2 linked regions of the Thiorhodovibrio frisius genome follow. The protein of the gene in region 2 interacts with the protein of the main gene of each other region in a pairwise test. Links are inferred from orthologs where the notes say so. Each region holds a gene or a part of one and is shown on either strand. Other genes may lie near its edges.

Evidence for each region.
Region 1: the proteins of Thiofri_RS07755 (region 2) and ndk interact in binary tests that used the Escherichia coli proteins (3 or more experiments, as listed by UniProt). The link is inferred for Thiorhodovibrio frisius from one-to-one orthologs.

What each region holds. Positions count from the first base shown.
Region 1 is NZ_CP121471.1:861,657-868,935, reverse strand. The notes cover bases 1-2,710. They hold ndk (nucleoside-diphosphate kinase), read right to left. Parts: upstream 1,715-2,710; coding sequence 1,286-1,714; downstream 1-1,285. Other genes in these bases: Thiofri_RS04285 (hypothetical protein), read left to right, coding at 2,185-2,710; Thiofri_RS04295 (bifunctional tRNA (adenosine(37)-C2)-methyltransferase TrmG/ribosomal RNA large subunit methyltransferase RlmN), read right to left, coding at 147-1,253; pilW (type IV pilus biogenesis/stability protein PilW), read right to left, coding at 1-114. Outside these bases: more of Thiofri_RS04285, read left to right, coding at 2,711-3,141; Thiofri_RS04280 (hypothetical protein), read left to right, coding at 3,318-3,539; Thiofri_RS04275 (NapC/NirT family cytochrome c), read right to left, coding at 3,578-4,207; Thiofri_RS04270 (multiheme c-type cytochrome), read right to left, coding at 4,200-5,660; Thiofri_RS04265 (cytochrome c family protein), read left to right, coding at 6,064-7,279. UniProt on the Escherichia coli protein: Major role in the synthesis of nucleoside triphosphates other than ATP. The ATP gamma phosphate is transferred to the NDP beta phosphate via a ping-pong mechanism, using a phosphorylated active-site intermediate.
Region 2 is NZ_CP121471.1:1,664,723-1,672,074, forward strand. The notes cover bases 104-2,886. They hold Thiofri_RS07755 (5-formyltetrahydrofolate cyclo-ligase), read right to left. Parts: upstream 1,934-2,886; coding sequence 1,274-1,933; downstream 104-1,273. Other genes in these bases: atpB (F0F1 ATP synthase subunit A), read right to left, coding at 104-485; Thiofri_RS07750 (ATP synthase subunit I), read right to left, coding at 642-1,070; Thiofri_RS07765 (transglycosylase SLT domain-containing protein), read right to left, coding at 2,309-2,886. In the rest of the region: more of atpB, read right to left, coding at 1-103; more of Thiofri_RS07765, read right to left, coding at 2,887-3,196; Thiofri_RS07770 (class I SAM-dependent methyltransferase), read left to right, coding at 3,580-4,362; rnhA (ribonuclease HI), read left to right, coding at 4,355-4,822; dnaQ (DNA polymerase III subunit epsilon), read left to right, coding at 4,909-5,631; sodium:proton antiporter NhaD, read right to left, coding at 5,696-7,204. UniProt on the Escherichia coli protein: Involved in the removal of 5-formyltetrahydrofolate.

The sequences.
Region 1 (7,279 bases), 800 kb from region 2 along the record:
ACCGCTCGGCAGCAGGGTCGTGCAACCCGAGCCAAACAGGGCAACCGCCAGCGCAGTGGGCAGCAGGAATCTGAATTGATGTCCGGCTTGATCAGTCGGCAGCGGTCCGGTCAAAGCCATTCTCCGGTGAATGAGCGCGAGTTCGGTCATGCTGCTGGCCTCGCGAGGTCCAGCTCGACCCGCTGCGGCGCCCCGCGCCGGCGGTTTTCGACCCGGCCAACGAGCTGACCGCAAGCGGCGGCAATGCCGTCGCCACGCGTTTTGCGGGTGGTGGTGACCAGACCAGCGCCGATCAGGCGCAGGCGAAAGGCATCGACCCGCTCGGGCGGACTGGTCGCAAAGCCGCTGCCGGCAAATGGATTGAACGGGATGAGGTTGACCTTAGAAGGCACGCCCTCGAGCAGACGAATCAGCGCTTTGGCATGCGCTAGGCTGTCGTTGACGCCATCGAGCATGACATACTCCCAGGTGATGCGTCGCCGCTTGTCGGAACCGGCGTAAGCTTTGCAGGCAGGGATCAGTTCCTCGAGCGGATATTTGCGATTGATCGGCACCAGTTCATCGCGCAACGCATTGTCCGGCGCATGCAGCGAAACCGCCAGCGAGACATCGGCAACCTCTTTGAGCCGGTAGATATTGGGCACCAGCCCGGAGGTGGACAGGGTCACCCGGGTCTTGGCCAGCATATAGGCCAGATCATGTTGCATCACCGCCATGGCCTGCACCACGGCGTCGAAATTAGCCAGCGGCTCGCCCATGCCCATCAGCACCACATTGGTTGGGGCAAGACCAGTGCGACGAGTCGCGGCCCACACCTGACCGATGATCTCACCTGGCGTCAGGTTGCGGCTGAAGCCCTCACGCGCGGTGGCGCAAAAACGGCAGTCAAGCGCGCAACCAACCTGAGATGACACACATAGGGTACGTCTTTTCCCCTCCGGGATGAAGACCGTCTCGACCCGCTGCCCATCGCCCAGCTCGAGTATCCATTTCACTGTGCCATCGGGCGCCGGTTGCTCCAGCGCGATCCGGGGCAGTTCGCAGGGGCACCGCAACGCCAGGGACTGACGCATGGCCGCCGGCAGGTCGGTCATGAGATCAAAATCCAGCACGCCATGCTTGTGCACCCATTTGAACAGATTGCGACCATGAAAGGCCTTGCCGCCATGCGCAATGGCGAGCTGCTCGCAACCCTTGAGGTCCAGCTCGAGCGGATTGACAGATTCTTCTGCGTTCAGCAATGGCGTGTTCATTAATGGTCGATTCAGGATGGCCGATAATCCGCTCAGCGGGTGCGCACGCAGACCCCCTCAGGGAAGAAAAAGGCAATCTCGGTCGCCGCCGTGTCAGGTGCATCCGAGCCATGCACGGCATTTTCGGTAAAGGAGTCGGCAAAGTCCGCACGAATGGTGCCGGGTGCAGCTTGGGCGGGGTTGGTGGCACCCATAATCTCGCGGTTAAGCGCGATGGCGTCTTCGCCCTCAAGCGCCATGGCAAGCACCGGACCCGAGGTCATGAAGCCGACCAGCTCGTCGAAAAACGGCTTGCCCTGATGCACCGCATAAAACGCAGCGGCCTGTTCGCGGGACATGTGCAGCATGCGAGCGGCGAGAATGCGCAACCCGGCTTTCTCGAAACGGTCACAAATAGCGCCAATGGCATTCTTGGCAACCGCGTTGGGTTTAATGATGGACAGGGTTTGTTGGACGCTCATGCTGACTCCTTTTGGGCTTGCGCCCGATAAAAAACGAAACTAGGTGCTGGATCGGCGGTGATCGGCAAACTGCGCCAACAGCTGGGCTCGCCTTTCAGGTCGGCCGCCATGATCCAACGACAGCGCACAAGTCTAATCGGGAAAGCGCCCGAAAATCCATCCGTCAAGCGCAAAATATACCAAGCGGACATGGATTTTCGACTTGTCTCGGACCGGGCAGCGGTCACTGGGGATGCAGTAAACCCTGCCCATGGGGCTTCAGGCTGGGGGTTTCACGGCAGCATCCTGCCGCAGAGCCCCCGTGACCACCACTCACCCCAAAATACGCCCCAATTCCATGTCGATTGGGTATAACATTCGCCACCCTGACACGGGCGCCCCGATTCGCGACAACTGGCAGATTTTGGGCCGATTTTGGGCGGATTTTCGGGCTCATCTTCATGAGGCATTACAACCTGGGGGAGCCTGCCTTGGCTGATTATGACCTTTTCAACGGCGATGCGGATGGTCTTTGCGCGCTGCAACAACTGCGCCTGAGCGAGCCACGCGACAGCACCCTGATCACCGGCGTCAAGCGCGACATCGCGCTGCTGAGCCGCGTCGCGCCGGCAGCGGGCGACCGGCTGACAGTGCTTGACATCTCGCTCGATAAAAACCGGGCTGACCTCAGGCGCGTGCTTGAGGCCGGCGCGAGCGTGCGCTGGTTCGACCACCATTATGCGGGCGAAATTCCCAGCCACGACCGATTCGAGGCCCATATCGACCCCCGCCCGGATCAAGGCACCAGCCTGCTGGTGAATCATGCACTCGGCGGGCGATTCTTGGAATGGGCGCTGGTTGGAACCTTTGGCGATAATTTCGACACTAGGGCGCGCGCACTGGCGAGCGAGGTCGATCTGTCCGCACGCGACACCGAGGCGCTGCGTGAGCTTGGCATTCTGCTCAACTACAACGGCTATGGCGCACAGGTCAGCGACCTGCATTTTCCGCCCGACGCGCTCTTTCGACGCCTAGAGCCCTATCACGACCCGCGCGAGTTCATCGCCGCCGATGAGGCGTTCGGCCAACTGCGCGCCGGCTATGCACAAGATATGGCGCTCGCGCAAGCCCTGGCGCCTGAGCTCGCATCCCCAACCCACTGCCTACTGCGGCTGCCGTCCGAGCCCTGGGCGCGGCGCGTCAGCGGCGTGCTCGGCAACGCACTGGCTCAACAGGCACCAGGGCGCGCGCATGCGCTGCTGACAGTGCTCGACCAGGGCGGCTATCTGGTCAGCGTGCGCGCCCCACTCGAGCGCCCCGATGGCGCCGACGCACTCTGCCGCCAGTTCGCTACCGGCGGCGGGCGCAAGGCCGCTGCCGGCATTAACGCGCTGCCGGAATCTGACTACGACCGATTCGTATCAGCTTTCCATGCCGCTTTCACCTGATCGCGGCTATTAGCCTCTGCAATCCGCCCTCATCGCCCCAAGACGCGGCACTCCAAGGTCGTGACAGTGAGGGGATGCGACCTCTCGCACAGGAAAAAACTTGAAAAAGCGCTCCACTGTATTAGAATATACTTATAGACTAACTTAACGGCTCAACGCTTTTTAGGAGCGCGATCATGATCGATTGCAACACGATGCGAGCAGCCGTCCTCTTGTCAGGCGCATTGATGCTAGCCGGGCTTCTGTTGGGCGGCATTGCAATGAACACTCCGCTGGTCATCCCGGCCAGCTACGCTTCGCTGATTCTGGTACTCACAGCCAGCGCAGTTCTTGCGGGGATTTTTATTGTTGCCATGATTCCAGGCGTGTCGCGGCGACTGGAAGAATGCCAGCACTGATCAACTTGGACTGACCGTTCGCCCACTGCCGCCCCCACTCAATGCTCGCCCATCACGGTCGCTGCGGCGCCGGGCTCAAGGCCGAATTCCTCCTCAACCATCGCGTTCCAGGCCTCACGCTTGAAGGTCAGGCGCTCGGGCACTGGCCGGTGCACCAGATTGATGTGACAGTCGATGCAGGTCTTACCCTCAGCATCCTCCTGGTGAATAGCCGCCGTGTTAGCGCGCGTCCCCATGATCGCCTCCTGCGCGTGGCAGCGCTTGCAGGTAGCTGAGTCGCGCTTGCGAAACCAGTCACGCGCGGCAAAGGCTGCCTCAGGCAAATGCAGGGTGTTGACGACAGGATCGTCATAGTCAGGCCCGAAAAGCTGCTTGATCAAATCCTTGGTACCCACGGCATGGTCATAGGTCGCCATGATAATGCCTTCTGATACATGGCAGTCGCCGCAGCTCGCGCGCACGCCCGAGGGCGAGTTGTAGTGCACCGATTGGCGGTAGAAGTCGTCCGCATAGCTCATAGAGTGACACGACAGGCAAAATTCGTTGGAGCTGGTGAAATGATCGAACTCGATCAGAAAAAACATAAACACCACGCCACTGACGCCGCCGACCACCAGTGCAAAAAGCACATGACGGGTAATAAAGAGCGGAGCCCTTAGCTTAATCATTGCCGCTGCCCTCGCTGGCAGGCGCAGCCTCTGTCATGGGGGCAGCGGTCTGAGGTTCGGCAACCTGAGATTCGACTCTGGCTTGCGGTGCTTTTCCTGATTGGTCCGCATCTCCTAAAGCCTCGCTCGGGCCTGGCTCAAGCGCGGGTAGCGGTGACCAGCCAAGGATTGGATTGGCTGCATCAGGACTGGACTGCCATCGGTGATGATCGCTTGCCGCCAACACCGGGTCGATCAACTCGCCTGCAGCATCACCCGCCACCGCCCGTGCCTGGGGCAGGAAGCGGCTGTAGAAATTCCGCCCGACCAGATACATGCCCTCCCACCAGGCATGGTTGGGGCTGGCCATGGCCGCGCCGTGGCGCGCACGCGCACCCTCGTCATGCCACAGCTCCCAATAGGTGAACTCAAGCGGCTCGTCGAAAGGCAGCGGAGTCAGTAGTCCCTGCTCATACAAGCCTTGCATGATGGCGGCAGCCGGTTCGCCGAACTTGCCGTTGTAGAGCGCCACCACAGCGTCGAATTGATCCATGAAGCTCTCGGTAAAGTTCTTGCCATGACACTCCAGGCACACCATGCTCATGATCTTCCGGCGCCGATCCGGGCCGGCCACCACTTTGACTTTGCCGGTGGTCCCATCGGCCTTGGTCAACTCGGTGCCGCGCTTCGGTGGCTTCTGGTCAGCCGGCAGCTCAAGCTTATCCCCGTCCTCGAAGACCACCAGATACTGTTGGACTGAGACCGGGGTATTCAGGCTCCAAGCGTTGCGCATACCAACATCGTGGGTGGAAGGCACCTTGCCAGCCGCACCCATGTGGCAGGTCACACAGGTAGGTGCGGCGGTGTAGTCCTGCCCGGCAACCCAGGTATCGGCATCCAGGTTCATCGCCTCATGCTGAGCTTTGTAGATCATCCCGTGCTTGGAGGCTTCAAAGACTTCCTTGTCTGGCGAATCCGGCCCTGAGTGGCAGCGCACGCAAGCATCGGGCTCGCGCGCCTGCGCCTTGGAGAAGGCATGGCGGCCATGACAGGAGGAACAGGAGCCCTTGGAACCATCGGGATTGATGCGCCCAATGCCGGAATTGGGCCAGGTGGCAGGATCAAGGCTGCCATCGCCACGCACCTTCACGGCCGAGCCATGACACTGGTCGCAGCCCGCTGCCTGCATGGCTGCGCCGGTCAGATTGTGCGCCAGCGCCGGCACCCGCTCGCTGATGATGGCATGGGCCTCGGCATGGACCGAGCCGGACTGCTCATCGAGTTCCGTCTGATGACAGCGGCCGCAGTCCTTGGGCGACACGATCACCGAGATCACCTGCCCCTCATGGGTAATGGCATCGGCATCGGCCGGATCAGCCTGGTGGCAGTCCATGCAGTTCACCCCCGCCTGATGATGCGCGCTACCGCGCCATTGCTCGGCCAAACCGGGCGATGACTTAGTATGGCAACTCACGCAGTTTTCACCCTCAGGATGACCCCAATGGCTCGGGTCCAACTTGACCTTGGCCGCCTGTGCCGGAACTGCAAGCAGAAGAAAGACAGGGAGAATGACCGAACACATAATCGGATACTTCATGAGCGCACCTTCAGAATCGCCGAGAGTTACATCAATGTTTCAGGGTGTCATTCGCAAGCCAAGTCAAGGAAGAGAAGCGGCTGGCTAAACAGATCAACAGGATAAATACCAAAGGCGATACCATCGCGCAGCAACATTAGCAACCACTGAATTAGCATATTCTAATGTTAGAATTTTTGATTAAACCAATGGAACAGCCCTGTCTGGCAGCTTTTGTCGAACCGGTCTGATTAAATCAAGAAGGGCCGTGACTGGCAATCGGCCTTTATTGACCTGCGCCATGTTTCCCGGCACCATTATCATGTCATCATCACCTCGCTCAGCAGACTCAGGTCTCGAGGCTTCCATGATATTCAAAGTGGGCAGAAATACCACCGGGAGGATAATTATGATCTCAGCTCGACTCCATCGCGTCACAGCACCTGTGGCGACGGCCCTTATTGTGTTTGCCTGCGTCTTTGCCGGACTCGGCAACCTGGCCCTGGCGGAGGAATCCGCTGAGGCAGCCACCAACATCCACCACGTCTCTTCCGAAGTGTGCGCGAACTGTCATCAGGAAATATTTAAACAATGGCAAGGTTCAATGCATGCCAATAGCACGGCATTAACCGATCCTATTCATGCTACTTTCTATAAAAATGTCGCTGGCGATCCAACTCAAGAAGGCGTCACTCTGAAAGCATCTGGCAAATTTCCTATTTGCCTGCAATGCCATGCTCCGAACGCTGCAATCGATAAAACAACCAAGCTCGATGCCAAACCCGCTTACCAAGAAGGGGTCAATTGCGTCGCCTGTCATACGCTGGCTCAGTTCAATGGTGTCGACGGCCCAGATGGCAAATTGATGCTGGGCTTGAAGTCCTATGAGATCTCAGACCAGCTGCAAGGCCCATCGGGCATGAACAACAAGCTCGCCGAGCTTGCCAGCAGCGGCGATGATCTCTTCGGCGGCGCCGGAGTGGGTGGGGCGGATTCGCAAAAGCCCAATCCACACTTTGGCGAGCCGGTGGAATACGAGGGCAAGCAGATTCCGGCTCTTCCCATGGCCGGTAATCCCAAGCTGATGAAAAGCTCGGATGCCTGCATGGGCTGCCATGACCAGCGCAATAACCCGCACGGCGTGCCTTTATGCCAGACCGGCAACGAATACGAGCAGAGTGAGTCGCAAGTCAACTGCATTGCCTGCCACATGCCAATTGCCGAGGGACTGGCCGACCATTCCATGGGCGGCGGTCATAGCCCAGCAATGCTCGAACGCGCAGTCATTTTTGATATCGACACCGAGAGCGATGGCGACAATCTCAAAACCACGGTTTATCTCAAAAACCAGCTGCCGCACTCCATGCCCACCGGCGCACCCTTCCGCAATGTCTATCTGAAGCTCACGGCATACGATGAAAGCGGCACCGTTGTCTGGGAGAGTGCCGAAGGCCATCCGGGCAAGGATGATCCTCAAGCCTACTTCTCCTATTCCATGACCGATGATGAAGGCAAGC
Region 2 (7,352 bases):
GTGTTCGGGTCGGTAGTCGGTACAACTTTAAAGAAGACGTGATGCGGGTCCGCTCCAACTCCGGCCATCAAGTGCTGGGCATAGAAGGGCAGCAGATCGACCGGGATCAAGTCCATGGTGTTCATCAAGAGCACCCAGACAAAAATGGTCAGCGCCAGAGGGGCGACCATGGGGTTTTTCCCACTGAAAGAACCGCGGACGTTCTCATTGATGAAATCGACAATCCACTCGACAAAGTTTTGTGCGCCACCGGGAACTCCGGCGGTGGCTTTTTCTCCAACCTTTTTGAAGAACCACAGAAACAGGCCGCCGAGCAGCAGGGAAAACGCCATGGTGTCGACATGGATGGCCCAGAAGCCCATCTCAGCTGCCTCGGCGCTGTTTTCTGCGAAGCTAAGTCCATGCTCCGGGTGCCAGCCAAAGGTCAGGTTGGTCAGATGGTGCTGGATGTAATCCTGTGCTGTCATCGCTGATTGTGAAGACATGGGAGGCCCTGTGGGGATCTTCTCAACTGGGTTTCTAATTAGGTTTGTGCTGATCGGCTAGGTCTTGATTTTGCAGCCTTGGGCTCTAGTTACGATCAACTCTCAAAGTAAATCTGGTCAAAGCAAATCTGGTCAAATTAAATCTGGCACATCAAATCAGCCTTGGCCTGACATCGTCCTGTCGCTGCGGCGATCAGGCATCAGCGCTGGTAACGTCTGAACTGCCAGATAGCTGCCCAGAACGATTGGCAAAACCAAATCATCGAACACCGCATAAGCGATGACGAAAAGCGCCAGAATCAAGGTGATTTTGACAATTTCAGCGCCATAGAACCGCAGCACCAAGGCGCCCGGTTGTTGCGCGCGATAAGAACGAAAAACCCAGAACGCGGCAACTGCATTGGCCAACAGGCAGGCTGCACTTCCCGCGCCGGCGGAGACCAGGGCGGGCAGGCCAAAAGGGGCTGCTAGCAATAACAAAATCACACCAATGATTCCCTGCCAGCGCAGAAGGTGCTGAATCTGGCGCGGCTGAGAAAGCATTGCGTTTTTTTTGCGCGTCTTGAGTTCCGGTTCAGCCTGCAAGAGTGCTGGTTCATCCGTTTCTGGCTGTTAACTCCGACCCTCGGGTTGGGGCCAACAGCCTGGACACCAGCATTGGATGCAGGTCTGTCGTTACAGCCGCGCAGTATAAGCGCATGGGAATACTCGGTCAAACCCGACAATGCCTCTATGGCGGTTTTTGTTTTGCAAATGGCGGGTGCCGGCGCGATTCGGTCTCCGATTCGCTATGAGCGGCTCTGGGGCTGGCCGCATACATAAAGACGCTGCTCGGTGACCACCGCATCCAGTGCCACATCCCAGGGGTTGGTCTCGATGCGCTCCACACGCTGGCACTCGTGCGCCAGCCCGATCAGACGCGGGCGGCGATACCAGTGCGCCCTTGCGCGAATGGCTCCGAAGCAGCGGTCATAGAAGCCAAGCCCCATACCAAGGCGCTGGCAGTCTGGGTCGAAACCCACCAGCGGCAGGAATACCAGGTCGAGCGAGGAGATTTTGATCGGGGCTTGTCGGCGTGGGTCGGGTTCCGGTATTCCGAAACGATTGCGTCGCCGCCGGTGAGCGCTCTGGTCAGGGTAAAACGCGAGTCGAGGTGGGGCTAGGGAGGTGATTACTGGCAGATACCAGGTGGTGCTTGCGCGTGCGAGTCTGGCGCGGATCGGGCTGGGGTCGAGTTCACCGTCGGTCGGCACATATAGCGCGATGCAACGTGCCCGCGCGATGCCTGGCAGGCGCAGAATGCGCGCGGCGACCTGATGTGCGTGCTGGCGTTGGATGCTTTGACTTAAGGCGCGGCGCTTGGTGCGTAACTTGCGTCTGAGCGCAGGTCGTGCGGAAAGGTTTGGGATGGATGAGGAGGGGCTGGAAGGGGGTTGAGGCGATATCATGCTCTCTCGCCTGGCGGAAAAAACCGGGCAGACAGAAAACCAGGTGGATAAAAAGCCGGGCAAAAAGAAAGTTGGGTGGGTAAAAAAACGGCGCCCCCCGCGTTTGCCGGTACCGACCTTCGTTCTTGAACCAAGGGGTTCAAGTGGGGGCACTCGCGCTGGCTTCAGGCTTCCCGCTCGTGGGCGGGCATGCACAACAGCCTTTACATTATGCCCCCAGGGTACTAATTAGGCTCAAGAAAATACCCAGGCGGTTATCGAGCATCGCAGGCGACGCCTTAGTTCGTAGGCTAGACCTGTTTTTACAAAAGGTCCAGCGAAATTCGAAAATAATGCGTTTTTCTTGCCGCCTGGGGCGTCCTGTTCAAATAAGTCTCAGGAGTTTCCGCCAGCCGGTGCCCGGGCTGTGGTTGCGGCGAGCGGTGAGGCGGCGGGCAAAACGGGCAGCCGCTGTCCGAAACGCTGGGGATTTTGCACCATACTGATGACAGCGAGGAGCTTGGGCACATAGTCCTCGGTCTCGCGCGGCAGGTCGAGCGACCAGTAGTCGGTCGGTTTGCCAGCGCGCTTATTGGCCCGCTGGGCCGCCTGGACGCGCGCGGGGCCGCAGTTGTAGGCGGCCAGAGTCAGCGCCCAGTCGCCGTCAAAGGTCTGGTTTAGCTCGGTCAGATACTTCACCGCTCCGCGAGTGGATGCCAGTACATCATGGCGGGCGTCGTAGGAGCCATTTTGCTCGAGCCCCATTTGCTTTCCGGTGTAGGGCATGAACTGCCACATGCCAGCTGCGCTCATGGGGGAGACGGCGCGGGGGTTGTAGCGGCTTTCAATTTCCGGCAGTAGCGCGAGTTCTGTTGGTAGACCGCCGCGATCAAGTTCGGTGAGGATGAGATGGAGATAGGGGCTCGCGCGGTCAGCAAGTTGGTTGAGGTACTTTTTGTTTCGCGCCAGTTGCTTGAGGCTTTGGCTCACTCGAGGGTTTGGCGCAATGCCCAGACTGGGACCGCTTCTAATGCGCTGCCAGGGGTCGCCGCTGATGCTGCGAGATGATGTGCCGGGGCGAGCGGAGCGGCGCTGCGTATTTTGCGCCAAGGTTTGTGGATCAATGGCGGGGCGGACGAAGCCGTACTCGCGCGCCGATACCGAGCGTGACGGCTGATCGACCATGTTATCCGCCAAGGCGGAACCCCGCGTGGGATTGGAGACGCAGCCGCCGAGCCCTGTCATGGCAAGTGGCAGGGCGACTACCAGGGCCGACAACCGCATGATGTTGGTTCCGGTGCGTCTGTTCGCTTTGTTGGCGCGGCCAGCGGAACCCGGCAGCCTGGGATGATCAGCCTTCGTATATAAACGAACCGGGTCGACATGAGCCGGGCCAGAGAGTGGTGCTTGGGCAGAGTGTCCTGTCAGAGTCACGCACTGATCCTCCGCATGAGGGCTTAACGACGAGGTTTGTCCGTGAGGCCTGATAGTGTTGCGCGTCGATGACGCCAAATCCGGCCTCGGTGGATAAGTCGTTGCACTATACGGGAATACCCGGATGCTTGCCAGTCGTTGCAATGGTGTCCTTTCGCGCGCCCGGTTCTGCGAAGACCCCACAGGCGCGTTATGCTGTGGCGTTCTTCTCTGCTCTTGCCTGACGAGGTTCCATGAAAGACTGCGATGGCGTTGCGGCCGATCCGCTGATCTCTCTCGATGCATGGTATCGCAGCCCTCTCGGGCGCGGTGTCGCGGAGGCGGAGGCGCGCTGTCTCGAGGAGTTACTCGAGGATGCATTTGGGTATTTTCTGCTCCAAGTCGGTGCCCGGCAGCCGTTTGCTGACGCACTCGCTGCAAGTCGCATCCGCCATCAGTTCTTGTTGCAGCCGGCGGCCGAGAATTCGATGGTCACGAATCCCGGTGGCGACCTGTCGCTGCGCGCGGAGCTGACGCGACTGCCCTTCGCCTCCGATAGCCTGGATGCCGTGGTGCTGCCGCACAGTCTGGACTTCTCGCCCGATCCGCACCGGGTGCTGCGCGAAGTGGAGCGGGTGCTGATTGCCGATGGACGAGTGTTTCTGTTCGGTTTCAATCCGCTTAGCACCTGGGGCGTGCGACGGGTATGGCCGCGACGGCGCGGTGTCGTGCCTTGGTGCGGTTCGCGGCTGACGCTGTTTCGCGTCTGCGACTGGCTTAAGCTGATCGGCTTTCATGTGGAGGTTCGGCGCATGCTGGTTTTTCGCCCCCCCTGGCGGCGCGCTTTTACCACGCGGCTGGACTGGGTCGATGCGCTCGGCAGCCGGTATTGGCCGGTGTTTGGTGGCGTTTACGCGGTGCGCGCGGTCAAACGGCTGTCGGCGGTGACACCGCTGCGCTCGAGTTGGAAACCACGACCGTCGTTGCTGCCGGGTCGAGCGGTCAAGCCCACGGCTCGGGAGTCCAGTTATGACTAAAGCGGTCGAGATCTTTACTGACGGGGCCTGCAAGAAGAACCCTGGGCCGGGCGGTTGGGGCGCCTTGCTGCGCGCGGGTGAGCACCAGAAAGAACTCTGTGGTGGGGAGCCCATGACCACCAACAATCGCATGGAACTCATGGCGGTGATCCAGGCGCTGGAGGCGCTCAAGCGCCCAAGCGAGGTGGTCATCACGGTCGATTCGCGCTACGTCCAGGATGGGGTGGAGCGCTGGATGGCCAACTGGAAGCGCAATGGCTGGCTGACCAAGGCGCGCGAGCCGGTCAAGAATCAGGACCTGTGGCAGCGCCTCGACCGCGCGCTGACCGGGCATCGGGTGCGTTGGCAATGGGTGCGCGGGCACAGTGGCCACCCCGGGAACGAAACCGCCGACAGGCTCGCCAATCGTGGCATTGCCGAGATGGACAAAAAGGCCAAGATGGCAAAGAAAACAGGGTAGACCGAAACCTCTTGAGATTTTGGCTCGTTTTGGGCCGCCACCCGACCTAAAACCGAAAACCATTGATGTCATTGGTATAAGACAGCATGCGACAGATCGTACTGGACACCGAAACCACCGGCCTAGAGCCGAGCCAAGGCCATCGCATTATTGAGATTGGCTGTGTCGAGCTAGTTGATCGACGCCTCACGCGCAGCTCATTTCACCAGTATCTGCAACCGGACCGGCAGGTGGAGGAGGGCGCGGTTCAGGTGCACGGGATTTCCGATGAATTTCTCGCCGACAAGCCGCGCTTTGGCGATGTGGCCGAGCAATTTCTGGACTACATCGGTGGTGCCCAGCTCATTATCCATAACGCCGATTTCGACCTTGGCTTTCTGAATCACGAGCTGCGCTTGTGGCGCAAGGGCGCAGCTAGCCTCGAGAGCCAGTGCGAGGTGATCGACACCCTGAAGCTAGCTCGCAGCCGCCATCCTGGTCAGCGCAATAGCCTGGATGCCCTGTGCAAGCGCTATCACATCGACAACACCAGGCGCGATCTGCACGGTGCTCTGCTCGACGCCGAGATTCTGGCCGAAGTGTACCTGGCCATGACCGGCGGTCAGGCCAGTCTGGAGCTGGACGTGCAGCCGGCGCGCCAGCGTGACGGGCAGGGCGCTCAGGCGGCGCGGGTGCTATTAAAGGACCGCCCGCCACTGGCTGTTATTCGCGCGACCGAGGTCGAGATCGACGCCCATCGGCAGCGGCTGGCGGCCATCGACAAAGCCAGTGAGGGGCGCTGTGTGTGGTTGCGCCAGAGCGATGCCTGATGGGCTAAAGCCGGGGAGGGATCAGTCTCCGCCCGGCTTGCGAGGCACAAGGGCCGGGGCGGTTTTAGCCAGTAGTCGCGGACACCAAACCTGCCGGCAGCTTAAAGGTCCCGAAATTGATGATGAAGTGGCAGAGAATGGACGCGAAGTAACCCGCCGCGATATAGGGCATCCACTTCAGATGGCCAAAGAAGGTATACATCCCTTTGGACTGGCCCATCAGTGCCACGCCAGCGGCAGAACCAATCGATAGCAAGCTGCCGCCCACTCCGGCCGTGAGCGTCACCAGCAGCCACTGGCCCTGGCTCATGTCCGGGTTCATGGTCAGCACTGCAAACATGACCGGGATATTATCGACGATGGCGGACAGAATGCCGATCAGGGTATTGGCAATGGTCGGCCCCATGCCGTCATAGGCAACATGGGAGACCAGTTCCAGATAGCCGATAAAGCCCAGCGCGCCGACGCATAGAATCACGCCGTAGAAGAACATCAGGGTGTCCCACTCCGCGCGTGCCACTTTATTGAAAATGTTAAAGGGCATGCTGTCTTCGATGTTGCCCGCTCGCACCGTTGACATCTCTCCGGTCATGTTCAGGTAGTAGCTGAAGAAGCTCAGATAGGCCAGGCCAGTCATCATGCCCAGCACCGGCGGCAGGTGGTAGTAATTGTGAAAGCTCACCGCCGTGCCAATGGTGGCAATAAACAAAAGCACCACCCGGATTGCGCCGCGTTTCATGCGCACGCGCTCATTGCTTGGCGGTGGCTTGATGTCGGGGATTTCCTTGTGCATGAACCAGGCTGGCACCGCAAAGCTCACCAGCGAGGGGATGAACAGCCGGAAGAAGGTCTCGAAATGCAGCAGGCCCTTCTGCCACACCATCAGGGTGGTGATATCGCCGAATGGGCTGAAGGCGCCGCCTGCGTTAGCCGCGATTACGATATTGATGCAGGCGAGCCCGACAAATTTGGGACTGTCGGCACCGACCGCCATCACGACCGCGCACATCAGCAGCGCCGTGGTCAGATTATCGGCCACCGGGGAGATAAAAAAGGCCAGGAAGCCTGTCATCCAGAACAGGGTGCGGTAGCCGAACCCCATGCGCAGCAGCCAGGAGCGCAGGGCATCGAAGACCAGGCGCTCCTCCATGGTATTGATGTAAGTCATGGCCGCGAGCAGGAACAGAAACAGCTCCCCAAACTCCATGATGTTATGCCGCACCGCTTCGGCCGCCGCGTGCGGGCTGCCGTGATGGGTGGAGTAATAATAGGCGATCAGCAGCCAGATCGCGCCTGCCGCCAGCATGACCGGCTTGGACTTGCGCAGATGGGTGAATTCCTCGGTCATCACCAGGCCATAGGCGACGACAAAGATCAAAAGTGAGGTAAATCCTACCCAGGTGGTGGTTAGATTCAGATGTGCAGCGCCGCCTTCAGAGGCCAGCAGACTGCCCGAGAAAAGCAGTAACAGCGTTCCAAGCAGCGCAGTGCTGATGCCGAGGGTCGTGCGGCCAATGACAATGGAGGGCAAGGCCGGGAGGGACCGGAGTGGCCGATTGCGAAGATCGTGCATGACGGGAAATCCTGAAAAAGACAGCAGGTGCGGGACAGGCGGCTGATTGCAAACCAGCCCCAAGGGCAAAAAAGCGCTAAGGATGTCGCGATTGCGCCGCCGATGCAAGACAGTGCTGACCGGATCGCCACTGCGCGCCTGAGAGTTG